Regions from separate parts of the Salinivibrio sp. AR640 genome, predicted to be linked through region 1. Evidence: riboswitches for the same ligand, from Rfam matches in the RefSeq annotation. Region 1 holds a riboswitch; the other holds the start of a gene.

The links. Region 1 has a riboswitch for thiamine pyrophosphate ahead of thiD (bifunctional hydroxymethylpyrimidine kinase/phosphomethylpyrimidine kinase). Riboswitches for the same ligand answer to the same signal wherever they lie in the genome.
Region 2: linked by a shared signal. The riboswitch ahead of thiB (thiamine ABC transporter substrate binding subunit) and the one ahead of thiD (bifunctional hydroxymethylpyrimidine kinase/phosphomethylpyrimidine kinase) in region 1 are both predicted to bind thiamine pyrophosphate.

What each region holds. Positions count from the first base shown of each region.
Region 1 covers NZ_MUFD01000003.1:133,186-148,350, reverse strand. Annotated here, with positions in the region: gene BZG75_RS03250 (DUF3081 domain-containing protein) at 1-57, shown strand, start outside; gene BZG75_RS03245 (sensor histidine kinase) at 134-2,005, shown strand; gene BZG75_RS03240 (putative bifunctional diguanylate cyclase/phosphodiesterase) at 2,002-3,831, shown strand; TPP riboswitch at 3,886-3,986, shown strand; gene thiD (bifunctional hydroxymethylpyrimidine kinase/phosphomethylpyrimidine kinase) at 4,049-4,918, shown strand; gene BZG75_RS03230 (ion channel) at 4,942-5,967, opposite strand; gene BZG75_RS15610 (methyl-accepting chemotaxis protein) at 6,142-7,242, shown strand; gene BZG75_RS03220 (homocysteine S-methyltransferase family protein) at 7,323-8,225, shown strand; gene BZG75_RS03215 (restriction endonuclease subunit S) at 8,693-9,316, shown strand; gene BZG75_RS03210 (type I restriction-modification system subunit M) at 9,318-10,832, shown strand; gene BZG75_RS03205 (restriction endonuclease subunit S) at 10,822-12,015, shown strand; gene BZG75_RS03200 (type I restriction endonuclease subunit R) at 12,012-15,165, shown strand, end outside.
Region 2 covers NZ_MUFD01000008.1:50,879-66,043, forward strand. Annotated here, with positions in the region: gene leuB (3-isopropylmalate dehydrogenase) at 1-317, shown strand, start outside; gene leuC (3-isopropylmalate dehydratase large subunit) at 342-1,763, shown strand; gene leuD (3-isopropylmalate dehydratase small subunit) at 1,773-2,375, shown strand; gene BZG75_RS06235 (DUF547 domain-containing protein) at 2,520-3,311, shown strand; TPP riboswitch at 3,350-3,451, shown strand; gene thiB (thiamine ABC transporter substrate binding subunit) at 3,504-4,490, shown strand; gene thiP (thiamine/thiamine pyrophosphate ABC transporter permease) at 4,496-6,085, shown strand; gene thiQ (thiamine ABC transporter ATP-binding protein) at 6,079-6,777, shown strand; gene BZG75_RS06255 (PhoH family protein) at 6,816-8,189, opposite strand; gene rapA (RNA polymerase-associated protein RapA) at 8,505-11,414, shown strand; gene rluA (bifunctional tRNA pseudouridine(32) synthase/23S rRNA pseudouridine(746) synthase RluA) at 11,460-12,182, shown strand; gene BZG75_RS06270 (D-2-hydroxyacid dehydrogenase) at 12,252-13,232, shown strand; gene djlA (co-chaperone DjlA) at 13,266-14,087, opposite strand; gene lptD (LPS assembly protein LptD) at 14,242-15,165, shown strand, end outside.

The sequences.
Region 1 (15,165 bases):
CTTAAAGAGCAGTTCCTGAAAAAGGTCGATGCGCTAGTCAAAAACTATAAAAGATAGCGACGGATAGGCAATGCATGCCGGACCGTCACACGCCCCACAATGGGGCGTTTTTTATAGGTCAAAGGCAGGGAGCATGGACAGCGAACCAATCACCACAAACCGAACACGCGGGACTCAAGCCCATTATCAAGCGTTAGTCAACAGCGCGGCAGCCGCGATCTTGGTGATTGATGAACGCGGCATTATTTTAGATGCGAACCCGTTCACCCACCGATTATTGGGTTATCACCCGCAACAGCTAATCGGAAAGAATGTTGATTGTTTAATGCCGTCGGAGCACCAAGGGAAGCATGACCATTATTTACGGCAATATATAACAACAGGCCAGGCAGCCATTATCGGTACCGGCCGGCGGGTTGAGGCACGGCATCAAGCGGGGCATGTGGTCCCCATTCATCTTGCGGTCAGTGAAGTGTGGGTTGAAGACCGGCGAGAGTTTATTGGCATTATGTCTGATATGCGCGCGCTGACTCAGGCTCAGACGCGTATTAAACACGAACGCAATCAACTCAAAACCATTATTAATGCGATCGCCAATCCTGTTTTTGTCCGAGAGCTGGGCGGACGATATTCGCTTGCAAATTACGCCTGCCTACAAGCATTAAATGTCGAGCATGTTGAACAGCTTGCTGAAGCAATTCATGGTGCCTTGCCTGAGGGAATGCACGAAACCCTCAATGCGCTTGATCACCAACTGACGCTCGATGGTGAACCCGTTCATGTCGATGTGACATTAAGAGATGGTCGGACTTTTAAGCTCGCTAAAACGCTTATTCGCCACGTAGAGGGAGAGCCTTACGCCATCGTGACTGTTGGCTATGATGCCACACCATTGCTGCAAGCGAAGCACGAGGCAGAACGCGCCAATCAAGCCAAAAGTGATTTTCTCTCTGCCATGAGTCATGAGCTGCGCACGCCTTTAAACAGTGTGCTCGGTTATGCGCAACTACTACAACGATCCTCTTCTCCTCGCTTGACGGAGACGCAACGGCAATATGTCGATCAAATTCACCAAAGTGGTCGCCACTTACTCACCTTAATTAATGATGTGCTGGATCTTGCCAAACTTGAGGCAGGAAAAACGGTGGTCAATGTCACCTGGTATCCGGTTCGCGCCCTTGTCAGTGATGCCGTTCGAACACTACTCCCGCTCGCACAGCAACAGCACGTTGAGTTAGATGAGTGCCTACCGGCGGATCTGAGTGGCGATCTGTATGTGGATCCAACCCGTTTCAAACAAGTGTTGATCAATTTACTCAGCAACGCGATTAAATATAACCATCCTCAGGGGCGAGTATGGGTTGAAGCCAGTCATCCATCGTCAACCTTGACGATCTCTGTATCAGATACCGGGATCGGTATTGCTGAAAATCGGTTAAACCATCTTTTTGAGCCTTTTAACCGCTTGGCCGCCGAACAATCACAGATTGAAGGGGCAGGTGTGGGGTTAGCGGTGAGCCATCAATTGGTTGTGCAAATGCAAGGCGAGATGTCAGTAAAAAGCCAGCCAGGCAAGGGCAGTTGTTTTGCAGTAACGTTCCCTTACCGAGCGTCGACGCGACCTGACGATCAAGGTTGTACGTGTCTCCGCGTGAGCCAGCCGCATCGCGTGCTCTATATTGATAATAACAGTGCCCGCCAGCGCCTGATGACCGATTGCTTTGAAGATTGGCCAATGTTGACACTCTATCATGCGCATGGGTTGTCACTGGCTGAGGCTGTTGCGCTCGCGTCTCCGCCATCGTTAGTCATTATGGCGGCTGATAGCGTTGCGGCAACGCCCGAACAAATACAAGCACAATTTGGCGACAACCCACTCATTGTTCTGACTGACAACCCATGCGACGAACCACATAACAAACCGACATTACGACGTTTATCGCTGCCGCTCTCGTCAGCGGACTTGGCTGAGGCCATACAATTATTATTAGAGGAGAGGCTATGACAAAGGATCCGTCACAAGCACATATACTGATCATTGATGATCGACCGGAAAACATTCACTTACTGTCTACCATGCTCAAGCAAGCCGGTTATCAACAGCTGAATGGGCTCACCGATCCTCGCCTTGTTACCGATGCTCTCTCCCCCGTTCCCGACCTGATTTTACTCGATATGCGGATGCCGCAGCGCTCTGGCTTACTGGTGCTGGATGATCTTAATGACGCTTTAGATGAGCATTGCCCGCCCGTGATGGTACTCACCGCAGATAATGACCTGAATTTGCGTAACCAAGCGTTATGCCGTGGCGCGATTGATTACATCAGCAAACCCTTTGATCACGATGAGGTGTTGCAACGGATTCAAAACCTTTTGTATCTGCAATTGAAAACCCGTAAAGAGCGCGATCAAGCGGCACGGCTGCAAATGCTGGTTAACAAACAAACGGCGGCTTTACGCGCGCTTTCTTTGACCCATCCGTTAACCGGGCTACCAAATCGTCGCGCATTATTAGATGCCGCTGAGCGCCAGCTGAGCAAAGGGCCGGTGACTGTGATGATGATTGCCTTAGATGGCATGGAAGCGGTGACCAAACACCAAGGTCATTTAATGACAGAGGCACTATACAAACAAGTGGCCAATCTGCTAGCCAATAGTACAGTGGCGCGCCCACATCGCATTGGCGTTTGGGATAGCACACGACTGGTGATGCTGATTGAAGAACACGATAACCATGCCGTAGAAAAAGCCGCGCGCATCAATCGGTTGATCAGCGGACATCACACGCTCGATGGGCGTTTAATGTTTTTACGTTGCCACATTGGTATCAGCCGCACGGAGCTTGAGACACAAGATGTGGCGCAACTGTTTCGTCAAGCCATTTTAGCGATTCCGACGGATGACCAACTTATCGGCGAATATCAGCCTGAGCTTGACAGCCAAGCTCAGCGCGCGCATTTGATTCGCACCGAATTAGGGCCAGCACTGCAAAGCGGACAATTATCACTGGTGTATCAACCCAAATGGCGATTAGACGGCGGTTTGATGATAGGCGCGGAAGCGCTGTTGCGTTGGCAGCATCCGACCCTTGGGGCCATCAGTCCGGCGGAATTTATCCCCATCGCCGAACGCAGCGCAGACATGATCCAACTGGGCGACCACGTACTGGTGATGGCCTTAGCCGCGGTTGAATGTTGGCGAAAAAATAAACTGATCAACGATAGCTTTCACCTGTCAGTCAATGTTTCTGCCCAGCAGTTTCGCCCCGGCTTTGCTGACAGCGTCTTAGCTCGGTGCCAGGCAGTTGATGTCCCTTTGCATCTGATTCAATTAGAGGTGACAGAATCAGCACTGATCCAGCACATGTCGGTGGCACTGAAAGAGCTACAACAATTGCGAGATGCAGGCATGCATATTGCCCTCGATGACTTTGGCACCGGCTACAGCTCGCTCAGTTACCTTAAACAGTTACCGGTCGATTGGGTCAAACTTGATCGCAGCTTTATCCAAGACTTGGCTACCAACGCCAGTGATAAGCATTTGGTGGGTAGCGTGATTGATTTGGCCCATGGCTTTGGTCATGGTGTGGTCGCCGAGGGCGTCGAAAAAGAGGACCAGCAGTATGTGCTACAAACCATTGGCTGCGACCAAGTGCAGGGCTTTTTATACGCACGGCCCCTAATCCAAGAGGGATTTGAACAACTGCTTAAAACCGCCAACCAAGGCAACGCGACCATTAATAACAACGCGACGATCAATAGCAATGCGACGATCAATAGCAATGCAACCATTAATAGCAATGCAACCAGCAATAATAATGAGATAGCCTAAACGCGCAATTAGCACCCTCATACTTGCGCTTTATCACTAAGGTTTATATTCTGACCGTGTTAGTCGGGGAGCAAGCAATTGCTGAGACTGCGAAAGCAGGACCCGTAGAACCTGATCCAGTTAGCACTGGCGGAGGGAACTGACGTGCTCAGCACACAAGGTCGCGCCATCGTGCGTGGTTTTGTCTCCTTCCGCCCCTCATGATTAAGGGGCCAATATGAACCAATCACCACCTGTTATTCTCACCATCGCCGGCTCAGACAGCGGTGGGGGGGCTGGTATTCAAGCCGATATTAAAGCGATTTCAGCCACGGGCGGCTATGCCTGCTCGGCGATCACCGCCTTAACTGCACAAAATACCTGTGGCGTTGAGGCCGTCTCGCCGGTCGACCCAGCGTTTGTTCGCGCGCAACTGAACGCTGTGTTATACGACATGCCGGTACGTGCCGTGAAAATCGGCATGCTCGCCAACCAAGCGATTATTCGCGAAGTAGCCGCTGTGCTCGCGCGCTCCCCGCACTTACCGGTCGTGCTCGATCCGGTCATGATCGCCACCAGCGGCGATCCGTTATTAGATGATGACGCCATGGATGCACTGATCAATACGTTGATCCCGCGCGCGACCATTTTAACCCCCAACTTGCCAGAAGCCGCGCGTTTAACCGGGCGTCCTGTTCCGACAACCACCGAGGAGATGTACGCCTTAGTGCCGGCACTGCGCAAGCTCGGATGTCCGTATGTGATGCTAAAAGGTGGGCATTTGCATCATGCGCCAGAGAGTCTGGATGTGTGGATTAGCCGAGATACGTGTCAAACCCTGAGTGCACGCCGCATTGAAACGCCTAACACCCATGGCACAGGCTGTTCACTGTCCGCGGCGATTGCCTCGTTTTATGCGCAGGGACTGACACCCATTGACGCCGGGCGAGCGGCTAAGCGTTATCTCACTGACGCCTTAGCGCATAGCCAACAGTTAACCGTTGGAAGAGGGGCAGGGCCGGTACATCATTTTTTCGCCTACCCCGCTGATGAGAGTGTTTATTTATCCAAGCATGCGTTGGTTGAATCGCATGCTCTCGTTGAATAATGCACTTTGATTAAATAGCGTGCTTACGCGGCGGACCAATGCGGCAAGCGCTGGGCGGCGATATAAAAAAGACGGTCGCCCGGCAATACTTTTGTCCCCATTGGCGGGTTTAAGATAATACCTTGGCCTTGGTCGATCCCAATTAAGGTGGCGTCATATTCTTGCTTGAGCTGACCAAAGAGATCGCCGGTATCGATTTCTGTTGCGTTACTCGGATAACGAGCACAGTATTGCGTCATCCCTTGTGACGTGCTCAAAAGCTCATGATGCAACTGACTTGAACCGGGATCCACCGCCGCTTTTGCTAGCATTTCGACCGACACCGACGGCACACATTCCGCATGCGGGTAGTGCTGTTTGAGGATTTGGCTTATCGCATCATCTTGAAAATAAGCCAATAAATGCGCTGACGGATTTTTATGTGCGCAGAACAGAGCCGCTGACAAAGTAATATCATCTTCTGGGTTATCAATAATAATACTCGAGGCATGCTCGACCTTGGCGCGGGCAATGCCTTCAGCATCGGTAAAACTTGCCACGCGCACAAATTCCACCTCACCAGGCAGTGGGTTTTCGATTTCTGCGCGTGCACAAAGCACAATCGGGCGCTCACCGTGTACTCCGCTTTGCAATAAACGAATTAGCTGTATCGTACGTTGTCCGTTCCAGCCTAAGATAAGAAGATGATTTTTCACACTAATACTCCGTTTTCCTTGTAACCCGCGTCGCCAATAATCCACCAGTGATCCGGTGACATGCCCAATCACCACCGCAAACAACCCTAAGCCGCCGGGAATAATCCAAAAAGACGTGATCCATTGCCCCCACTCAGTAACGGGGGAATAATCGCCGTAGCCAACGGTCGAGGCCGTCACAATCAAGTAATACACATAGCGGCTCAGCGACTGGGTCATCGCGGTCTCGCCCGCCCCATATAAAAGTAGCCAGCCAATCACGCCATAGGCGAGTACCACCAAGCCGAGCATACGCCCGTTCAAATGGGCGAAGCGACTGATAATCCAACGTTTAAAAAGCAACCAAAAGGTCATAAATTTTCGCTCATTCACTTCAGTGATCGCAGTATGAAGTGATTTGCGTCAGGTTTACAGTGTAAATCAGGCGCTTGGCGTCAATGCGATCACACTTTGCTTGGATAATCCTACAAAGCCAATTTAAAGCGTTAAAATATTATAAAAAGCTTAATTACATCATTAGGAGTCAGCGTGTTTATATCTCGGCGTCAACTTGAACAAGAGCAGCAAATGCAGGTTGCTCTGCAGCAAAAAATTGAGCAAATTAATCATACCATCGACGCGCTGAATGCAGAGAAAGGCGCATTGCAGGCAGAGCTGGATACCGTCGCGAAAAAACGCCAAACCGGCAAAGCGATCGACGCCAACTTATGCCACTTTGGTGATTCGATCAACGCCACCCAATCCTCTCTGGCCACCTTGGCGGACACCATTAACGGTGAAAAAGAGCGTGTGACCGAAGTGAGCCATCAAGCGGCATCATGCGCCGAGCAAGTCAATGACCTTGCGCGTCATGTACAGTCGTTATCTTCGCAATGTCAGCAATCGTCGGAAGCGATTCGCTCGCTCGATCAACACGCCCAAGAGGTGAGTGGCATTGTCAATTTGATTCGTGATGTCGCCGATCAAACCAACCTGCTGGCGTTAAACGCAGCCATTGAAGCGGCACGCGCCGGTGAGCAGGGCCGAGGGTTTGCGGTGGTTGCCGATGAAGTACGCAACCTTGCCGAGCGCACGTCCACTGCCACCCAAGATATTACCCAGCTGGTGGAAAAAATTCGTGCGGGCAGCAGCCATGCGTGCACGCTCACCGATACCCTTGCCACTGAAGCCATTCAATACAGCGAACAAGGCCAACAGGTTGCCGATGCCATGGCCACCCAAAGTGAGCAAGCACAGCACAGCCGCACCACCATTAAAGCCTCTGCACTGCGCGCCTTTTGTGAACTGGCAAAACTTGACCATATCAGCTTTAAATTTGCGATATACCGCGTGGTATTGGGCGAAGACAGCATGATGGCGGACGATGTCACCGATCACACCCAATGCCGACTCGGCCAGTGGTATAACCATGGTGAAGGGCAGCAATATTTTGGGCAGTTGCAAACGTTTAAAGCCATTTCCGCGCCTCACGAGCAAGTGCACACCCATGCCAAGGCTGCGGTGGCGGCGTTTCATGCTCAACAACCGGATCAAATGGTCACCGCATTAAAAGAGATGGAAAACGCCAGCATGACGGTGATCGATAAGCTTGAACATCTCGCAATAGAAGGGAGTGAAGAGGTGGCGTAACAACGGGGTGTTAAATCGACGAGCTCATGGTAATCTCAAGTCAAACCAAGGAAAGATGGCCGAAGGAGGCTGAAGTAACCATGACGTCGATTGCACTACTCGATGGTGGCCTAGGGCAAGAAATTTATCAACGTGGCCCCGATGTGAGCTCTAAGCTTTGGTCGGTCGCGGTGATGTTAAAACATGCCAATATTGTCAAAGACGTGCACAAAGATTTTATCCGTGCCGGCGCGAAAACACATACCCTAAATACCTATCCTGCGACACCCACACGTCTGGCCAAAGCGGGGTTGAGCGATAAAATCAACACCATTTATCAAAAAGCCTTCGAAGCGCTACAGCAAGCCGTGGATGAGACAGGCGCCGATGTCGATATTGCCGGTTGTTTGCCACCGCTGGTGGGCAGCTACCTCGGCCAGCCGCAACGCAGCTTTAATGACATGAAAGCCGAGTTTTTGCATATTGCCCGCTTGCAGCCTCATGTAGATGTGTTTTTAATCGAAACCATGACCAACACCCTCGAAGCGCGCGCGGCCTGTGCTGCGGCCCAAGAGCAAGGCAAACCCTATGGCGTCGCGTTTCGGTTAGAGGCAGCAGGCACCTTGCGCTCGGGCGAGTCACTTGAACAAGCGATGCACGCCGTGGCCGAGTATGCCCCAACCGCGGTGATGCTAAACTGTTGCGATCCTGCCGTGCTGACCACCGCCATGCCGCAAATGGCGACCCAAGCTAACATTGTCGGTGGCTATGCCAACGCCTTTAAATCGGTAGAAGACATGGCCAAAGGCAGCAAAGCCGATGCCCTAGAAGCGCGTGAAGATCTTTCACCCTTAGTCCACACCGAACGTGTACAACAATGGATTGCCGACGGCGCCCTGGTGGTCGGCGGCTGCTGTGAAATCACCCCCGCCCATATCCAACACCTCGCGCAAACCCTTGAACAGTCCCACGAGATCATCAAGTTTTCGCAGTTGAGGGGTTAAGGCTTTAACGCGTTCCCACGCGCCGGCGTGGGAATGCATACTGTAGCCGGTGTACCACTCGTTCCCACGCTCCTGCGAGGGAATGCATACCGTAGCTAATGCACCACTCGTTCCCACGCTCCGGCGTGGGAATGCATACTGTAGCCAATTCACCACTCGTTCCCACGCTCCTGCGAGGGAATGCATACCGTAGCTAATGCACCACTCGTTCCCACGCTCCGGCGTGGGAATGCATACTGTAGCCAATTCACCACTCGTTCCCACGCTTCTGCCGCGTGCTCTAAGAGCTGGTTCAACTCAGATGGCTGGTGAGCAGGGTAGTTGTCTGCAGGGGTGAACAGGGGAGTGTGATTAGTTGAAAAAGCGAAAAAGCGAAGCGTGAGCCGTTTTAAAAAACCATACATCTTGCCTAATGATGCATGTTGAATTACGATACTCCAATATTATTGCATCATTGAGCATACTGCATGAGCGAGCAGCCCAAACAAAAACGCCCTCTGCGCAGCTTGGCGACTATCCAGCCTGGCTACCCGTTCCGGGGAAAGCTCCCCATCGATAGCAACGGGGACGCTTACGTGGTGCAGTTCCGGCACATTGTTCTCGGCGAGCGCTTGAGTGACAAAGACGGAAAAGCCCTCGACCGGGTCAAGCTGCCGGGCCGAAAGCCCCCCAATTATCTTTGCCCCAGCGACCTGATATTCATGGCTAAAGGCACTCGTAACCATGCGGCAGTGATAGCCGACGTTCCTAGCAATACAGTGTGCACGCCAAACTTTTATCACATACGCCTAAAACCGGAGGTGGCGCGGCTCTTGCCCGAGTTTCTGGCCTGGCAGCTCAACCATGTAGATGCCCAGCGGTACTTTGCCTCTTGCTCCCAAGGCTCGGCGGCACCCAGCATTACCAAATCACAACTGGGTGACTTACCCATCGTCATACCATCCATTGAACAACAGAAGCTGATGGTCAAGCTATCCGATGCTGCCACCAGTGAGCAAAAACTTTTGAGTCAGTTAATGGAAAACCGACGGCGCATGCTTGATGCTGTCGGACACCATATTCTTCATCCGGATCACTCCACAGGAAATTGATATGAGCAACGACGCAGTAAAGCAGGAACAGATCAACAAAGCGGTCTGGAACGCCTGTGACACCTTCCGGGGCACGGTAGACCCCAGCATTTACAAGGACTACGTGCTAACCATGTTGTTCGTGAAGTATCTATCGGACGTTTGGCAGGATCACTACGACAACTATGTGGCTGAATACGGCGATACGCCGGAGCTGATCGAAGAGCTGATGAAGAACGAGCGCTTCGTTCTGCCCCGGGGGTCGAGCTTCTACGACCTCCACGACAAGCGCCATGAGCCGGGCAACGGTGAGCGGATCGACAAGGCGTTGCACGCCATTGAAGAAGCCAACATCGTCAAGCTGGCAGATGTGTTCCAGGACATCTCTTTCAACTCGACGAAGCTGGGCGACGAAAAGCAAAAGAACGAGCTCCTGCGCTACATCCTCGAAGACTTCCTTCGGCCGGAACTGAACCTGCGTCCGAGTCGGATCGGGAAGCTAGATGTGATTGGTAACGCCTACGAATACCTGATCAAGAATTTCGCAGCCACCTCCGGCAAGAAAGCCGGCGAGTTCTATACCCCGCCGGAAGTGTCCGAGCTGATGGCCGAGATCGTTGATCCCCAGGCCGGCGACGAGATCTGCGATCCGGCGTGCGGCTCAGCCTCCCTGTTGCTCAAGTGCGCCAACCAGATTCGCAAGGAAGACGGCTCCAAGAAGTTTGCCCTGTTTGGTCAGGAGGCCATTGGCAGCACCTGGGCCCTGGCCAAAATGAATATGTTTCTACACGGTATCGACAACCATAAGCTCGAATGGGGCGACACCATTCGTAACCCGCTCCTACTGGACGAGAACGGCGGTCTAAAGCATTTTGAAGTGGTGGTGGCCAACCCCCCGTTCTCACTGGAGAAGTGGGGCTATGAAGGCGCTGACGGCGACCCGTATGCCCGCTTCCGTCGCGGTGTGCCGCCTAAGTCCAAGGGCGACTATGCGTTCATCCTGCACATGATCGAGACGCTGAAACCAAAGACCGGCCGCATGGCAGTTGTTGTGCCTCACGGCGTCCTGTTCCGAGGCTCAGCGGAAGGAAAGATCCGGAAGAAGCTGATCGAGGAGAACCTTCTGGATGCCGTGATCGGCCTGCCCGAGAAACTGTTCTACGGCACCGGCATCCCGGCGGCCGTACTGGTGTTCCGTAGGGACAAAACCGACAACAAGGTGCTGTTCATCGACGCCAGTCGCGAGTTCCAGGCCGGCAAGAACCAGAATCAGTTGTCCGATGAGAACATCGCCAAGGTGGTCGACACCTATAAACAGCGCGACACCCGAGACAAGTATTCCTACGTGGCCAGTCTGGAAGAAATCCAGGAGAACGACTTCAACCTTAACATCCCCCGCTACGTGGACACCTTCGAGGAAGAGGAAGAGATCGACCTGATGGCCGTGCAAGCGGAGCGGAAGGAGATTGAAGCTGAGATTGCGAAGTTGAACGAGCAGATGGACGGCTATCTGAAGGAGTTGGGTTATGGTGCCTGATGGGTGGAAAGCCAGACAAATTGGCGATGTTGCAACATTTTCTTCTGGGGGCACACCCAGCAAACAAACTATGGGTTACTGGGGCGGCTCTGAGCCATGGATTTCGGGTAAAGACCTTAAATCACATTACCTTCGAAAGAGCATCGATACGCTCACCACCGAAGGCTTTGCCGTTGCAAAAAAAGCTCCTCAGGGGTCATCGCTGATTCTCGTCCGAGGGATGACCCTGTTAAAGGATTTTCCAGTCGGCTACGCCAGTAGAGAGCTGGCATTCAATCAAGATATTAAGGCCCTAGTACCCAAAGACCATGTTGACGGCCTATTCCTTTCATTTCTGCTAGTTGCACAAAAACATCAAATTCGGCAGCTTGTCAGCACAGCCGGGCACGGAACAGGAAGACTCGATACTAGCTTGGTTAAAGCATATCCAATTAATCTCCCTCCTCTCCCCGAACAAAAAAAGATCGCCCAGATCCTCTCCACCTGGGATCAGGCCATCACCGCCACCGAGCGCCTGCTTGAGAACAGCCAACAGCGGAAAAAAGGCTTGATGCAGCAGTTGCTGACTGGGAAGAAGCGGTTGCCGGGGTTTGAAGGGGAGTGGAGCTACCAGGAGATTGGAAAATTCTTGATAGAGAGCCGTATCCAGTCAGACTCTAATGACCCAAGCAAACGACTGACGGTACGGCTCAATTTGAAAGGCATTGAACAACGAGAAGTCCGAGGAACCGAAGCCAAGGGTTCAACAGCTCATTATGTTCGATTTGCAGGCCAATTCATCTATGGGAAGCAAAACATTCATAAAGCTGCGTTCGGTCTTATTCCAGAGAAGTTTGATAAGTTCGAGACATCTCAAGATCTACCGGCTTTTGATTTCAACGAAGGAGTTGATAGTCACTGGTTCCTATATTTCTGCTCACAAGAGTGGTTTTACACTGATCTCGAAAAAAAGATGACAGGAACTGGCTCAAAGCGTCTCAACCCAAAAGCTTTTTTAAAAGTAAAGCTACCCACTCCATCTTTTGATGAACAAAGAGCTATTGCCGAGGTGCTAGATCTAGCATCTCGTGACATTGATGCGATCAAAACCAAGCTTGAACTGCTACAAAACGAAAAAAAAGCCCTGATGCAACAACTCCTCACCGGCAAACGTCGGGTGAACGTGGAAACGGAGGCCGCATGAACACCACCCCTCAAGGGAATGAGCAGTATTCCAGCCACATCCCGGCCTTGGCTACATTGATTAACCTTGGCTGGACGTTTTTGCCGGCCACCAAGTGTCAGGCCCTACGGGGCAGCCAGCGGGATGTGGTGTTGAAGCCAGTATTGGAGCAGGTGTTGCGCCAGCGTCGATTCGAGTTCAAAGGTGAATCGTACCCGTTATCTGAACAGGCCGTGGATCAGGTGATGCGTGAGATCACCACGCCGTCCATGGCGCAGGGTCTGATGGCGGCCAACCAGTCCGTTTACGACATGCTAACGCTCGGCATTACCGTGACCGAGTTTGTCGACGGCAAGAAGGCCACGCCCACGATCCATCTCATCGATTGGGAGAACCTAGACAACAACCAGTTCCATGTCACCGAGGAGATGGAAGTGTTGTCCGCCCAGGGCACCCACACCCGCCGGCCGGATGTGGTGACGTTTGTTAACGGCATTCCTCTGGCGGTGATCGAGGCCAAGAAGGCGGCCTCCGGCAACCCTAATAAGGACATGGTGGAAGAAGGGATCAGCCAGAACATCCGTAACCAGAAAAACGATGAGATCCCCTACCTGTACGCCTTCGCTCAGCTGTTGTTTGCGATTAGTCGCAACGATGGCCGGTATGGCACCACGCATACGCCGATGAAGTTCTGGTCGAAGTGGCAGGATGAGGAGTTCGACGACCGGTACGTTCAGAGCATCACGAATCAGCCGCTGTCTGCGTCGGACAAGGACGCCCTGTTTCAGGACAAACCCGGTAAGATCCGCGATTACTTTGAAGCCCTCTGGTCGAAGCCGATGATGCCCACCGAGCAGGATCGGCTGTTAGTGGGCCTGCTTGACCGGTACCGCTTTCTGGAGTTTCTGCGGCTGTTCATCCTGTTCGACCAGAAGATTGGCAAAATCGCGGCCCGGTACCCACAGGCTTTTGGTATCAAGGCCCTGCTGGAACGTATCTCTGACTTTAAGCCCTCGGGTGAGCGTAAAGGCGGTGTGCTTTGGCACACCACTGGTTCCGGCAAGTCCTTCACCATGGTCTATCTATGCCGCGCCTTGCTGCTCAGCGACGCATTGAAGAACTGCCGGATCGTCGTGGTCACCGACCGAGTGGATCTGGAGAAACAGCTGTCCAAGACTTTTCTGACCGGCGGGGCCTTTGGTGGCGATATCGCCGGCAAGAAGAGTGGCGATTCACTCGCCAAGACCCGCTCCGGTAAAGATCTGGCCAAGCGCATCGGCCAGGGCAACGACCGGATCATCTTCACCATCATCAACAAGTTCGCCTCAGCCGCTAAACAGCCGGAGTGCTACAACCCCTCCGAAAACATCATCGTCATCGTCGATGAGGGGCACCGGAGCCAGGGCGGTGAGAACCACCAGCGCATGCGCCTGGCCTTGCCCAATGCGTCGTTCATTGCCTTTACCGGCACCCCGCTTTTGGACAAGGAAAAAAGCGAAACTGCCGAAAAGTTCGGCGCCATTATCCACGCCTACACCATGAAGCGGGCCGTAGAAGATGGGACGATTACCCCGCTGTTGTATGAAGAGCGCAAGCCGCTGTTAAACGTGAACCAGGAAGCCGTTGATACCTGGTTCGAGAAAGTCACAGCGTCCTTGTCGGACAACCAGAAAGCCGACCTCAAACGCAAGTACGCCAAGCAGGGCCAGATCTATACTGCCGAAGACCGTATCAAGCTCAATGCCTTCGACATCAGCGTGCATTTCAGCGAGAACTTTAAAAAGGCCGGACTGGAGCTGAAGGGCCAACTGGCGACGGACAGCAAGCTCAGCGCGATCCGCTACAAGAAAGCGCTAGATGATCTGGGCCGGGTGACCAGTGCCATCGTGATTTCTGCCCCGGACACCCGGGAGGGCCACACTGAGGTCGATGAGACCAGCCTGCCGCTGGTGCAGGAATGGTGGAAGAAAAACGTCACGGGCGATCCTGAGGACTACGAGAGGACCATCATCGAGCATTTCGGTACCGATGGGCCACCGGACATCCTAATCGTGGTGGACAAGCTGCTGACCGGCTTCGACGAGCCCCGTAATGCGGTGCTCTATATTGATAAGCAGTTAAAGGGACACAATCTTATCCAGGCCATTGCCCGGGTGAACCGCCTGCATCCTCAAAAACGTTTTGGCTACCTGATTGATTACCGGGGCATCCTCAAAGAGCTGGATACCGCGATCCGCGACTACCAGGACTATGAGCACCAGACTCAGGGCGGCTTTGCCATCGAGGATATCGAGGGCCTGTACGCTAACGTAGATACCGAATATAAAAAGCTGCCAGCACTGCATGACCGACTCTGGCGCTTCTTCAGCCACATTGATAACCGGCTGGATCAAGAGTCCTACCGCCAAGTGTTCATGCCCAAGTACGAGACGGATGAGGACGGCGTGGAGATGGATAGCCGGCAAGCGTTGCGGGAAGACTTCTACGAAGCGTTGACCGAGTTTGGTATGTGCTTGAAGACCGCTCTCTCCACCCAGGGCTTCTTTGAGGATAAGGCGTTCTCTGAGGCGGATATTCGCCGATACAAAGCGGATCTGAAGTGGTTCGCCGAGCTGCGGAAAACCGTGCGTATGGATGCTCAGGAAACTGTCGATTACTCCGCTTACGAGGGCCAGATTCGGGATCTGATTGACCGGTACGTGACGGGCGTTGATGTTGATAGAAGCGAAGACGCAGTGGTGATTGAATCGATTAGCGAAACCCGCCCAGACTATTGGTCAGACGATAAGGCTCGAAACGAAACCGATAAAATCAAAACTCGTACCAAAAAAACCATCGAAGAAAAGCTTGGCGACGACCCCTATGCCAAAAAGGTGTTTTCAGCGCTGCTGAAAGAAGCCATCGAAAAAGCCGAATCCATGTTTGACTACAAGGCGCAGTTCAAATTGTTCCGTGATCTGGAAGCTATGGTGGAAGAGCGGGACGTACCCGATTTGCCCACTGACCGGTTCGAGGGTAACAAGCACGCTCAGGCCTACTATGGGGCCTTCAAGCTGGTAGTGGGCGAGGACTTCTCTGCACTGGAAGCCGAAAAGGGCGAACAGCTGATTCAAGAGGCTTTCGAGATCGATCAAGTGGTTAACCGCGCCGTGGCCGAGAACTCTCTGAATC
Region 2 (15,165 bases), on a different contig from region 1:
TGATCACAGGCTCCATGGGCATGCTGCCCTCAGCCAGTTTGAACGCGAGTAAATTTGGCTTGTATGAGCCCGCCGGTGGCTCCGCGCCCGATATCGCCGGGCAAAACATTGCTAATCCAGTGGCGCAAATTTTATCGGCGGCACTTATGCTGCGTTACTCGTTGGGCGAAGAAAACGCGGCCTGTGCAATTGAACACGCAGTGAGCCAAGCGCTGGCAGCCGGTGAACTGACGGCCGATCTGGCCGGTAATCATCCAGCACTGAGCACCGAGCAGATGGGCGATCGTATCGCCGCCTATATCCGCCAAGGCGCATAATCATTACCCGTAAGGATACGAGCTATGTCGAATGCAAACACCCAGCAAGGCGCCAAGACCTTGTACGAAAAAATTCACCAGTCTCACGTGGTCACTGAGCAACCAGGCGAAGCGCCGCTGCTGTATATCGACCGTCACTTGGTGCATGAGGTGACCTCGCCACAAGCGTTTGACGGCCTGAGAGAGAAAGGCCGTCCGGTGCGCCAAGTGAGCAAAACCTTCGCCACCATGGATCACAATGTCTCCACCGAAACCAAAGACATTAACGCGTCAGGGGAAATGGCGCGCATCCAAATGGAAACCTTGGCTAAAAACTGCGAAGAATTTGGCGTCACCCTGTACGACTTGAATCACCCCTACCAAGGCATTGTCCATGTGATGGGGCCCGAGTTAGGGATTACTTTGCCTGGCAATACCATCGTCTGTGGTGATTCTCATACGGCAACTCACGGTGCTTTTGGTGCACTGGCCTTTGGTATTGGTACCTCCGAAGTCGAACACGTACTGGCCACCCAAACACTCAAGCAATCCCGCGCCCGCACGATGAAAATTGAAGTCACGGGCAAAACCGCCCCCGGGATCACCGCCAAAGACATTGTCCTAGCGATTATCGGCCAAGTCGGTCATGCCGGCGGCACCGGACACGTGGTGGAATTTTGCGGTGACGCCATTACCGACTTGTCCATGGAAGGGCGAATGACGGTCTGCAACATGGCGATCGAATTGGGTGCAAAAGCTGGCCTGATCGCCCCCGATGAGACCACATTTGCCTATTTAAAAGACAAGAAATTTGCTCCTAAAAGTGAACAATGGCAGCAAGCGGTCGATTTTTGGCAAACCTTGCACTCGGATGCCGATGCGCAATTTGATCGTGTCGTGACACTCGATGGCAGTCAAATTCATCATCAGGTCACCTGGGGGACCAACCCCGGCCAAGTGGTTAGTGTGCACGATAGCGTGCCGGCCCCTGAGCACATGGCAGATCCGATCGCGCGCCACTCGGCGGAGCGCGCGCTGAAATATATGGGGCTAACCGCAGGCCAAGCCATAACAGATATCCAAATTGATAAAGTCTTTATTGGCTCATGCACCAACTCTCGAATTGAGGACATGCGCGCAGCCGCGGCGGTCGCCAAAGGTCGGCACGTCGCAGATAGCGTCCATGCCATGGTGGTGCCAGGCTCCGAGCAAGTGCGTGCCCAAGCAGAGCAAGAAGGGCTGGATGTGATTTTCCGCGAAGCGGGCTTTGAGTGGCGCTTGCCTGGCTGCTCGATGTGTCTGGCGATGAATAACGATCGCTTGGGCCCTAAAGAGCGCTGCGCGTCCACCAGCAACCGTAACTTTGAAGGCCGCCAGGGCCGTGAAGGACGTACCCACTTGGTCAGCCCGGCGATGGCCGCGGCGGCGGCGATTGCCGGTCATTTTGTCGACGTTAACCAATTATAAGGAGGCCTTATGTCAGGCATACACACTCACACCGGCATTGTTGCTCCATTGGATGCGGCGAACGTCGACACCGATGCGATCATTCCCAAACAGTTTTTGCAAAAAGTCACCCGTACTGGCTTTGGTCAGCACCTGTTTCACGATTGGCGCTTTTTAGATGATGCGGGCAAGCAACCGAACCCTGACTTTGTGCTCAATCAAGCTCGCTACCAAGGGGCGAGCGTGTTACTCACCCGCGAAAACTTTGGCTGTGGCTCGTCACGCGAACATGCTCCTTGGGCGCTGGATGATTACGGTTTTAAAGTGATTATCGCCCCCAGTTTTGCCGATATTTTCTATGGCAACTGCATTAATAACCAAATGGTGCCGGTGACCCTTGAAGAAGGCCAAATCGATGCTTTATTTACGTATGTGGCCGAAAATGAAGGTGCGACGGTAACGCTAGATTTGCCCGCCCAAACCATCCGTGCCGGTGAACACTGCTTTAGCTTCCAGATGGATGATTTTCGCCATCATTGCTTACTCGAAGGTTTGGATAGTATCGGGCTGACGTTACAGCACGAAGCGGAAATTTCGCGCTTTGAGCAGCAAATACCTGATTTTTTGGTGTAATACCATCCACTCATCTCTCGCCAATAAGTGCTGATTATTCCGCATTTATTGGCGTTCCTTCCCATTTTTCTATCCTCAATGAAACCAACCGCTGACTCGCTTGGTCTAGTCTCAAAGAAGGTTTGATCGCATTAAGGACTGACAATGCAAAAACATTTGATACTTCTGTTCGGGCTAGTGTTTCCGCTCATCAGCCAAGCCGCGCCCAAAGCGGACTACTGGGCAATGTGGGATGCACATAATCCTGACAGCCAAGCCACCTTCACGCATCACAGTTGGCAAGTATTACTCGATAAGTATTTACAGCCTCAGGGGCAGCACACCTTATTTAACTACGCAGCCGTCACCGAGGCCGAAAAAGCGACCCTCGATCATTACATTCGCATGCTTACCAAGCGCGATCCGCGTACCCTGAGCAAAGACGAACAATACGCGTATTGGGTTAATCTCTACAACTCAGTCACCGTAAAGCTAATTTTGGACGCCTATCCAATCGGTTCGATCACCAAGCTAGGCGGACTCTTTAGCTTTGGTCCGTGGGATGATGACGTAGTGACGGTGGCGGGCGAAGCCCTCACGCTCAATGAAATCGAACACCGTATTTTGCGTCCGCTATGGCAAGATCCGCGTACCCACTATGCGGTCAATTGTGCCAGCCTTGGCTGCCCTAACCTGCAACCGCAAGCCTTTCAAGCCGACACCTTGGATGCGCAATTAGAACAAGCCGCCTACACCTTTATTAATAGTGATAAAGGCGTGAGTCAGCAGGGTAATCAGTGGCAGCTTTCTTCTATCTATGAGTGGTTTGAGACTGACTTTGGCGGCAGTGAACAAGGGGTGATCACCCATATCAATCAATATAGAGACATCAAGCTTCCCAAGGATGCACGCTTGGATTATGACTACGACTGGACGCTTAACCAACTCGCGGACTAAAAGGCTTGGTGAACACTAAGCCAATCAGTACAATAGCACCGTACTCATTGGGGAGCCTCATGGCTGAGATTGCGCGCGGCGCTAAACCCATCGAACCTGATCCAGCTAACACTGGCGTAGGGATTGAGACTTGATGTTGCCATCAACTTGCCTCAACACCCACGCCCAACTTAGGAGCGTGCTGTGAAAGTTATTACCTCTGTTCTCACTCTGGTTTCTTTATCGCTGTTATCACTCAGCGCCCGTGCCGCCGACCCTCTGACGGTCTATACCTATGATTCTTTTATCGCCGATTGGGGCGCAGGGCCAAAAATCAAAGCCGAATTTGAAAAACGCTGTGACTGCCAATTAGAGTTTGTGTCTCTTAGTGACGGTGCTGCTCTGCTTAATCGCTTACGTATCGAAGGCAATACTACCAAGGCTGATATTGTACTCGGTATGGATACTAACTTGATGAAAGAAGCTGAGCGTAGCGGCATTGTCGCCGAGCACGCGGTGAATACGGAGCGCCTGCAGGTACCCGGCGGTTGGGATAATCCCTACTTTATCCCCTACGATTACGGCTACTTTGCCTTTGTGTATGACACCACGCGTTTGCTCGACCCACCCAAAAGCTTGAAAGCTTTGATTGAGGAGCGTGATGACATCAGTGTGATTTACCAAGATCCACGCGTGTCAACAGTTGGCCAAGGCTTGATGCTGTGGATCCAAAAAGTATACGGCGATCAAAGCCAGCAGGCATGGCGCGATCTTGCCGACAACACTATTACCGTGACCAAAGGCTGGACCGAAGCGTACAACATGTTCCTCAACAAAGAGGCAGATATGGTGCTTTCATACACCTCTTCGCCCGCCTATCACCTGGTCGCTGACGATGATGACCGCTTTGCCGCCGCCATGTTTGAAGAAGGCCACTATATGCAAATTGAAGTGGCGGCGAAGTCTGCTTATACCGACCAACCAGAACGCGCCGATGCGTTTCTACAATTTATGCTCAGTGACGCAGCACAGTCTGTGATCCCAACCACGCAGTGGATGTACCCGGTCACTGATGTTAGCTTGCCTGACGCCTTCTATACGCTGAACAAACCAGAAGAGAGCCTGTTGTACCAGCCCGATGAAGTGATGGGTAACCGTCAGCAATGGGTGCGCGATTGGCAAACCGCTTTGGTTGAATAACGTCGATGCTTAACCCTTCTCGAACCTGGCCGGGCAGTCTCGCGGCCAGCTTGGTCGTGTTATTAATTGGCAGCGCACTCTGGGCGCTGTTCTTACACAGTCAAGACTTGAAGCTGTCCGCCCTGTGGCAAGATGCCTATCTGCGCCATGTCACGCTGTTTAGCTTTAAGCAGGCTACCTTATCTGTGGTGCTCAGCGTTGGGCTCGCCATTCCTGTGGCCCATGCGCTGGCTCGGCGACAATTTCCAGGGAAAGCTTGGCTACTCAAACTGTTTGCCATGACCCTGGTGCTGCCGGTATTGGTGGGCGTGTTTGGATTGGTTGCCATCTACGGCCGTAGCGGTTGGATTGCACAAGCCTTCGCGTACTTTGATGCGGCGATGCCATTTTCTCTCTATGGCTTAAGCGGCATTTTGCTTGCGCATGTTTTCTTTAACCTGCCTTTTTCGGCCCAATTGATGGTGCAGGCCTTGGAAGGGATCCCGGCGGATCAAAGGCGCCTGGCAACCCAGCTTGGTCTAAGAGGCTGGCAACGTTTTCGCCACCTTGAATGGCCTTATCTGCGGCAAAGTCTACCCCATGTCGTCGGACTGGTATTCATGCTGTGTTTCACCAGCTTCGCCACCGTGATGGCATTAGGCGGTGGCCCCAAAGCGACCACCATTGAATTGGCTATCTATCAAGCCATTCATTTTGATTTTGACTTACAAACCGGTGCCGCTCTGGCGCTGTGGCAAATGCTCTTGTGCGGCACCTTTGCTTTTATTGTGCAAACACTGACTCGGCCGATTGCCAACACCCCCAGCGAAGTGCAACCGCTTCCATCGGCACTCGATAGTCGCACGGCGAAGTGTTGGGACAGTCTCTGGATTGCGCTGACTTTATTGTTGGTTCTACCACCTCTCGGGGTTGTGATCGCGCGTGGCCTTAACCCTAGCGCGTTAATTGTGCTGAGCGACACGGCATTATGGCAAGCCACCATGCATTCACTGCTTATCGCTACCGGAGCAACCGTCTTGGCCTTCGTGTTGGCCACCTCTGTCATCTTAGCTAGTCGTCATTGGCGCTTGAACGGGCGTAAGAAACAAGCGAATGGCATTGAAACGTTAGGGGCGATGATTTTGGTGGTACCCAGTATTGTCCTCAGTACCGGGCTTTTTTTACTGTTTCGCCAGTTTAGCGATGTATTCAGCTTGGCGCTGTGGTTGGTGATGGCCGTGAACGCCCTGATGGCGTTGCCCTATTTAATAAAAGTACTGAGCGCGCCCGCCTATCAACTTGCCCAGTCCTATCACAATCTTTGCGCTACCTTGGGGCTAAAAGGTGTCAACCGTCTACGTCTTATCGAATGGCAGTGTTTACGCGCCCCGATCGCGCGCGGCGCGGCGGTGAGTTTTGTGTTATCGATGGGCGATCTTAGTGCGATCGCACTTTTTGGTAGCCAAAATTTTCAAACCCTGCCGCTCTATTTGTTTCGCTTGATGGGGAGCTACCAAATGGACGCAGGCGCTGCCGCTGCCATGCTATTACTGCTTACCAGTTTGGGTTGCTATGCCCTAATCACTCGTCTGATCCAATGGAGACACGCATGCTGACGCTTTCCAATGTCCACTATCGTTACCAGCAAGATTGGATGATCTTTGATGCCCAAATAGCCCCTGGAGAGATTGTGGCTGTGCTCGGGCCCAGCGGTGCAGGCAAAAGCACCTTATTATCACTGATTGCTGGGCTGATCGCGCCAGATAGTGGCGAGATCACTATTGATGGCAAGCCTGTCACCACGACGCCCGCCCACCAGCGGCCACTGTCTATCTTGTTTCAAGAGCACAACGTATTTACCCATTTGTCAGTATTCGACAACATGGCAATTGGCTTGTCTCCCTCGCTTAAACTCACGGCCACACAGCAAGAGGCCGTGCGCCATGCTGCACACGCAGTAGGGTTGACCGATTATTTATCTCGTCTACCCAGCCAACTATCGGGCGGCCAACGCCAACGCATCGCCTTGGGGAGAAGCATCGCACGCAACCAGCCTTTATTACTGCTCGATGAACCCTTTTCGGCACTTGATCCGGCGCTAAAACAAGACATGTTAGCCTTGGTCAAACGTACCGCTCAAGAACAAGGCACGACGGTGGTAATGGTCACTCACCATCCAGACGATGCACAAGCGATCGCCAATCAATTTATCTATCTCGATAATGGCCGAATCCAGCTTCACGATCCGGTTGATACGCTCAAGACACCGCCAGCCATCATGCGTGATTATATCGGTGTCACGGCGTAACCCTATCAGTGGCGGCATAGAGGCCGCCACCTTGATGGTTAAAGGTTCTCTTCGGCAAACTCAGCCAGCCGGCTTCGCACCACACCATTGAGGTACACGCACGCACTGCCTTCAAAGTTTTTAAACCGCTCAACAATGTAAGTCAGTCCGGATGTTACAGGTGTCAAATAGGAAGAGTCGATTTGCGCTAAGTTCCCCGAGCACACTAACTTAGTCCCCTCCCCACAACGGGTGATAATGGTTTTAAGCTGAGAGGCGGTCAGGTTTTGGCACTCATCCAAAATCACAAACGCGTTTTGAATCGAGCGCCCGCGCATAAAGTTAATCGATTTAAACTGCAGATTCGCTTTTTCCATAATGTAGCGCATCGAACCGTCGGTGCATTCATCATTCATGTGTAAGGCTTCGAGGGTATCGGTCACTGCGCCGAGCCATGGCAGCATTTTCTCTTCTTCTGTCCCGGGGAGAAAACCAATCGACTCGCCAATATCTGGCGTATTACGAGTAACGATAATCTTATCGTACATGCCCTTTTCTACCACTAACTCTAATGCCGCAGCCATGGCTAAAATCGTTTTCCCACAGCCTGCAGGCCCTGTCAGAATGGTTAAATCAATCGTGGGATCAAGCAACGCATCCATTGCCATGCCTTGATAGATATTTTTCGGTTTAACATCCCAAGCAGCACGGTTCATTAATCGCTCTCGACTGAGATCTTTGATGATCGCTTTATCACCATCAATGGCTTGCACTCGTGCGGCGAAGTCGTCACTTTCATCCAATAAGTACTGGTTCACAAAAGGCGTTTCTAATAGCTCAGCCGGTAATGTGTGGCGTGTTTCGGAGCCATAGGCCTGGCTGTCGCATTGCCCCACTTTATCCCAAAAACTGCCCGCACATTGATGGAAGCCTTTGGTGAGCAACCGAACATCATCAATCAGTTGGTCGGTACGGTAATCCTCGACATACATCACCCCCGCCCCTTTGGCACGCAGGCGCATATTGATATCTTTGGTCACCAGCACGACTTTGCGCGGTGAGCGTTTGGTTTGAAGGTATAACACCGCATTTAAAATGCGATTATCGCCCGCTTTATCGGCAAAGGCATGGACCGTTTCTTTAATCTCAAAATCAGCCAGAATGGAGACGGTACCCGTCGCATCGCCTTTACCAACCACAATACCCTCGCCAATTTCATCGGGTGTGGCTTCTTTAAAGATATCTTCCAAGGCACGAATCGCCACACGGGCATCCCGAGAGACATCACGCTTGCTATCTTTAATACGGTCAAGCTCTTCGAGGACGGTCATAGGAATCACGACATCGTGTTCTTGGAAGGAATAGATGGCGAAAGGTTCGTGGAGGAGAATGTTAGTGTCTAATACAAACAGCTTCCGGTCGGCGTCGCCCATAGGCACCTCCTGTGTCGGCAATTCACTGTCGATGACAGCGCTTAAAGTAAGCATAGACCTGGCCGTTGCGCATCGCCCAACTTGTTTGATTGTGCCAGTTCACGTTTTCATCTTTGCCGCGCGTTGATGACGTTTGTATGTCAAGACGATCTTTGCCGCGATTGATGGAGTTTCATCGTGACCCTCCTCACAAGTTCGAGTACTATTGGCGACCAATTTTTTCAGTGCCACACTGAATAACACACTATTTAATCGGGTTGCGTTTGCGCGGCACCGAGTCTTTCGACAATCGAGTTAATTCAGAGGTTTTCCCTTATGTCATTTGCGCTTGGACAACGTTGGATCAGTGATACGGAGCATGATCTTGGACTGGGCACTGTGGTGTCCGTTGATGGCCGTACCGTGACCCTAATGTTTCCTGCTAGTGATGAAACACGGCTGTACGCCAGCCATGACGCGCCCGTGACTCGGGTGATGTTCAACCCCGGCGATGAGGTAGAAAGTCACGAGGGCTGGACCATGACCGTCTCGCGCGTTGAAGAAAACGACGAGGTGTTGACCTATTACGGCTATCGCGAAGACACCGAGGAAGACGAAGTCCCGCTGCGCGAAATCTTACTCAGCCATCAGATCCGCTTTAACAAGCCGCAAGACAAACTCTTTGCCGGTCAACTTGACCGCATGGATCGTTTTGCGTTGCGTTATCGGGCGTTAACCAATCAGCATCAGCAGTTGCGTAGCCCTCTACGGGGGTTGACGGGGATGCGTGCTGGATTAATTCCTCATCAACTTTACATTGCCCATGAGGTGGGTCGTCGTCACGCACCGCGGGTTTTGCTCGCGGATGAAGTCGGCTTAGGGAAAACCATTGAAGCGGGCATGATCATTCACCAGCAAGTGCTTGCAGGCCAAGCCGAGCGGGTACTGATCGTGGTTCCAGAAACCTTGCAGCATCAGTGGTTGGTCGAGATGATGCGCCGCTTTAATCTGCACTTCTCTATTTTTGACGAAGAGCGCTGTGTCGAGGCCTTTGCTGACTCACCCAACCCATTTGATACCCAGCAACTGGTGTTATGTTCACTGGAGTTTTTACGCAAAAACCGGCGTCGCGTCGAGCAAGTCTGTGACACCCATTGGGACTTATTGGTGGTGGACGAAGCACACCATTTAACCTGGACACCAACGGCACCGAGCCGTGAATATCAGATTATCGAAAGCATTGCTGAGCATACCCCTGGGGTGTTGTTACTCACCGCGACCCCTGAGCAGTTAGGTCAGCAAAGTCATTTTGCGCGTTTACGCCTGCTCGACCCTGATCGTTTTTATGATTATGACGCCTTTGTTGAAGAAGCCGAACAATATGCCCCTGTCGCCGAAGCGGTTGAAGCGCTACTTGCCGATGCCCCGTTAAGTGATAATGCCCAACGTAGCATTCGGGCGCTATTGCAAAGTGACGAGCTTGATGAACGCTTCAGCGCCATTGATAGCGATGATGATGCAACCAAGCACACCGCTCGCCAACAGCTGATTGATGATTTAATGGATCGCCACGGTACCGGGCGCGTTTTGTTCCGTAACACGCGGGCTGCCATCAGTGGCTTCCCGAGCCGGCATCTGCACATGCACCCTATGGCGTTACCGAGCCAGTATCAAACTGCCATGCGGGTGGCGGGCATGATGGGAGGCACAAGCTCGAGCGAACAAAAAGCGGTACAAAATCTTTATCCTGAAGATATTTATCAGCAGTTTGAGGGCGATAGTGCCAGCTGGTGGGGCTTTGACCCACGTATCGATTGGTTGCTGGATTATTTAAAAACCCACCGTCGCGACAAAGTACTGATCATTTGCTCACGCGCGCAAACCGCACTGACGCTTGAGCAGGCCTTGCGCGAGCGTGAGGGGATCCGTGGCACCGTGTTCCATGAAGGCATGTCGATTGTTGAGCGTGATAAAGCGGCAGCGTACTTTGCCCAAGAGGAAGGCGGGGCTCAAGTCTTGATTTGCTCTGAAATTGGATCAGAAGGCCGGAACTTCCAGTTTGCCCATCAGCTGGTGATGTTCGACTTACCGATGAACCCCGACTTGCTCGAGCAGCGCATTGGTCGCCTTGATCGTATTGGTCAGCGTCAAGATATTGCCATTCACGTTCCTTACCTTGAAGGCACAGCGCAAACCATTTTAGCGCGTTGGTATCACGAAGGGCTTGATGCCTTTGAGGATACCTGCCCAACCGGCCGTGCGGTGTTTGAGCAGTATGGCGAGACATTGTTAACACTGTTAGCCAATAATCAACATGATGATGCGCTAAATACGCTCATTCACGATAGCGCCGCCATGAATCAACGCCTTAAAGCAGAAATGGAGCAAGGCCGCGATAAACTGCTCGAGATGCACTCACACGGCGGGGAGGCTGCCAAGCAGCTGGCGCAAACCATCGCCGATCAAGATGGCGATACGGGCCTTGTCACCTTCACGCTCGGTCTGTTTGATACCATCGGCGTTAATCAAGATGACAAAGGCGAAAACGCCATCGTGGTCAAGCCGTCGGAGCAGATGATGGTGCCCAGTTACCCTGGCCTACCAACGGATGGGTGCACACTGACCTTCGACCGCAATACGGCACTCAGTCGCGAAGATGTGCAGTTTGTCTCTTGGGAGCACCCGATCGTGCGTGGCGGTATCGACTTATTGCTGAGCGAAAACATCGGCACCACCGCGGTCTCTTTGCTCAAAAACAAAGCGCTGCCTGTGGGAACCCTGTTTGTTGAACTGATTTACACCATTGATGCACAAGCCCCTAAATCGTCGGGTATTCATCGCTTTTTACCGCAAACGCCGGTGCGGTTGCTTTTGGATGCGAACGGCAATGATCTTTCAGCCAACGTTGAGTTTGAATCGTTTCATCGCCAGCTCAGCCCGGTGAATCGTCATTTAGGCAGTAAAATGGTCAACTCGGTTCAAGCCCAAGTCCACCAGCTGATTGAGAAAAGCGAACCGCTGGCCCAAAAAGCCTTGTCTGAGATTCAAACGGCCGCCCACCAAGAGATGGACAGCGAGCTGAATCAGGCCTTAGCACGGCTCGATGCACTGAAAACGGTTAACCCCAATATTCGTGATGATGAGCTCGACGCACTACGCGATCAGATCAGTACCTTGTCGCATCATATTCAACACGCACAAGTCGATTTAGACGCCCTGCGTTTGATTGTGGTCAGCCACCAATAATCACCCTTTGAACGAAGGCGGGGCCAACCGGCCCCGAACCCTTATATGGCAATCATTGAGTATCACCCTCCCACCACACCTTGGCTCGATATCTTGTATCAAGATGCCGATTTGGTGGTAATTAATAAACCCAGTGGATTATTGGCTAACCCTGGCCGTGATCCTGCGCATTACGACAGTGCGTGGTCACGGGTTAAAGCCGAATTCCCGGACGCAGAGCTGGTCCATCGTTTAGATATGTCGACCTCTGGCGTCATGGCGTTTGCCGCGCACAAAGCCGCTGAGCGACACCTTAAAGCGCAATTTCGCGAGCGCGTGCCCACCAAGTTGTATTACGCCGAAGTGTGGGGGCACCCTATACACGACGAGGGAAATGTCGATCTGCCCTTGATTTGCGACTGGCCCAATCGCCCCAGACAGAAGGTCTGTTTTGAACACGGCAAGCCCTCGCAAACGCACTACCGCTGTTTGCATCAGCATGCACAGACAAGCTTAATGGCATTGTATCCTCTCACCGGCCGCTCTCATCAGCTCCGTGTGCATATGCAGGCCCTTGGGCATGGGATTGTCGGCGATGAGTTTTATGCGCTGCCAGAAGCCTTTGAGTATGCCTCTCGCCTTCATTTGCATGCCGCAGAGTTAAGCATTTTGCATCCTGTCACTGAAACGCCGATGCACTTTCAAGCGCCCTGCGCATTTTATCCGCAGATGCCGGATAATCGACTAGCGAGTGAGTATCAGCTTGCGCCTGCTAACCTCACAGGCTGACCATTAAGGTTTGCAGAAAAGCTACTAATCTCACATTCTAGGGCCATGCATTGAGACACGGAGATCAACATGGCTCATCACACCCCCATCAAGGTGGTTTTTCTCGATAGAGACACCATTCCTGCTCACATTACGCTGCCAACGCTTCATCACCCCCATCATTGGCAATCCTACCCTGCCACCGCTCCCGGTGACGTGATCGATCGCCTGCAACATGCCGATGTGGCAATCACCAATAAAGTCGTGATCAATGAAGCAATACTGACTGCACTTCCCAAGCTAAAACTGATCGCGGTCGCGGCAACCGGGGTCAACAATGTCGATTTAGCGGCTTGTCAGGCACACGGCGTACAAGTCTGCAACGTACAAGGGTATGCCACCCAATCCGTGCCCGAGCATGTCATGACTCTGATTTACGCCTTAAAACGTCAGCTGATGGGTTATCATGCCGATGTGCGTCAAGGTGAATGGCAAAAACGGGGCCAGTTTTGCTTTTTTACTCACCCGATAGGCAGTGTTGCTGGCAGTACCTTGGGGATTATTGGCAAAGGCGCACTAGGAGAAGCGGTCGGGCAATTGGCCCAGGCCGTAGGCATGAAAGTCATGTTTGCCGAGCATCAAGGGGCGAGCCATTGCCGGCCAGGCTACCAGCCCTTTGAACAGGTGATTCAACAGGCTGATGTGCTGTCGCTGCATTGCCCGTTAACCGACAAAACCCGACATCTGATTAGTCAAGATGTGTTGGCCAAGATGCCACAGCATGCCATTTTGATTAATACTGGGCGCGGCGATCTCGTGGATGAACAGGCCCTGTTATGCGCGTTAAAACGCGGCCAAATTGGTGGTGCTGGCTTGGATGTGCTTAGTCAAGAGCCCGCCCCCGACGCACATCCGTTAGTTGCAGCATCATTACCCAACCTTATTGTCACCCCGCATATTGCTTGGGGCGCTGACGAAGCCGTTCACACTCTGGCACAACAGCTGATCGCCAATATTGATGGGTTCTTTCGTGGTGCACCACAACACACGCTGATTGATGCGCTGGATTGATGATCGCGACGATTAATCAACCTAACGAGCCCGCTATATATCGCGGGCTTTTTTCACTACGTCGTACGCTTTTTGGATTTCTTGCGCTTTTTCTTTCGCCATCTCCATCATTTCTGGCGGTAAACCTTTCGCCATCAATTTATCGGGGTGATGCTCATTCATCAGTTTCCGATACGCTTTTTTCACCTCCTGAGAGGAAGCAGAAGCGTCAACACCTAATACATCATAGGCATCGTCGATTTCATTCTGCTGCGGCGGCGCACCGGGGCCATCGGATTGATGCTGCCAGCCGCCTTGATAGCCTTGACTAAAGCGAAACGCAGCTTCTTGCATTCGCAGGCGCTGTTCCAGTTGCTGTGGCGAAAAGCCCAACTTTTCGGCAATTACATACAAAAGTTCACGCTCTTTAGGATGGATCTCACCATCAGCAAACGCAGCTTGTATCTGCATTTCCAAAAAGACACGCGATAAATCACGTTGCCCCTGGCTTAAGGCACGAATACTGTTGAGGGTTTCATCCAGCGGAAAGTCACTGTCTTTTCCCTCGCGAAACGCCTGCTGGGCCAGTTGCCTAGCTTCACCTTGCAACTGCATGCGATCCATCAATAAGCTGGCGAGCTGAATTTCTTGTTGCGTCACCTGCCCTTTAGCTTTCGCCATATGTCCCATCACGGCAAAGGTGCCATGGAAAAAAACACGTTGTGCTTGTGGCCCTTGGCCACCCAAACCGCCGAAACGCGCGCGCTGTTTCGCTTTATCAAACTGATGACCTAAGAAAAGGCCAAGAAGAAAACCGATTGGGCCTCCCAACAATGTGCCGAGAATTGCCCCAATTACCTTGCCATTTAGTCGCATGCCATGGTCTCATTGCTAGTTTCACACCCTGCACATTTAAAGGTGATGCCGGGCGCAAATTGATTTATGATAATCGCATTTTGCAGCCAAAGCATACTGATGCGTTGCCTTCGTGTACACCACGCAATCAGATAAAACAGGAATGTCTTCTTCAATGTCACCGACTGCACGTAGCTTTTTAGCCACCATGATCAGCTTGGCGCTCTACGGCCCAGCCCTTGTGTTTGCCAACACAGACCCAGCGACTCAGCCTTGCTCTGACAAGGAGGCCCAGTGCGTTCCGGCCAGCGAGCAGACACAGGATGTAAATAACGCCCCCATTCGTGTGGTCGCAGATCGTGCTGAGGCGCAGACCAACGACAAAGCCATCTATAGTGGCAATGTCGAAGTTACGCAAGGCCACCGAAAGATGACGGCCGATACCGCAACCTTACGCGATCCAGAGCGGATCGTTACGGCACAAGGAGATGTGGTATTCAATGATGGCCAGATGATGGTGACATCAGATTATCTACAAGCCAACCTCGAAAGCGAAGACACCACGCTGAATAACGCCCAGTATAAGATGCTATGTACCCCAGGACGGGGCGAGGCGAAACGGGTGTTTAAAAACGGCACCACCTTCTACGAGCTTGAGGATGGCACCTATACCACGTGTCCAGATGAAGATAAAAGCTGGCGGTTTTCTGCCTCAAAAATTGAGAAAGAAGACAGCAGCTTATTTGCTGATCTTTATCACCCTAGATTTGAGGTAATGGACGTCCCGATCTTTTATCTGCCTTATTTGCGTGTACCGGTAGAAGAAGGTCGGCTGACAGGCTTTTTATATCCGTCGCTTACTTGGAGTGATCGTGATGGCATCGAGATGGAAACGCCGTTTTATTGGAATATCCATCCGCAACTGGATGCCACACTCACGCCCAAATATATGTCTGAGCGAGGCGTTCAATTAAAGACCAACATTCGCTACCTTACACCAATAGGAAGCGGGTCGCTTTACTCTGAATACCTGCCTGACGATCAACTCAACCCCGAGCTCGATTCACGTTGGGGGTTCAACTGGCAACATAGCGGTGTA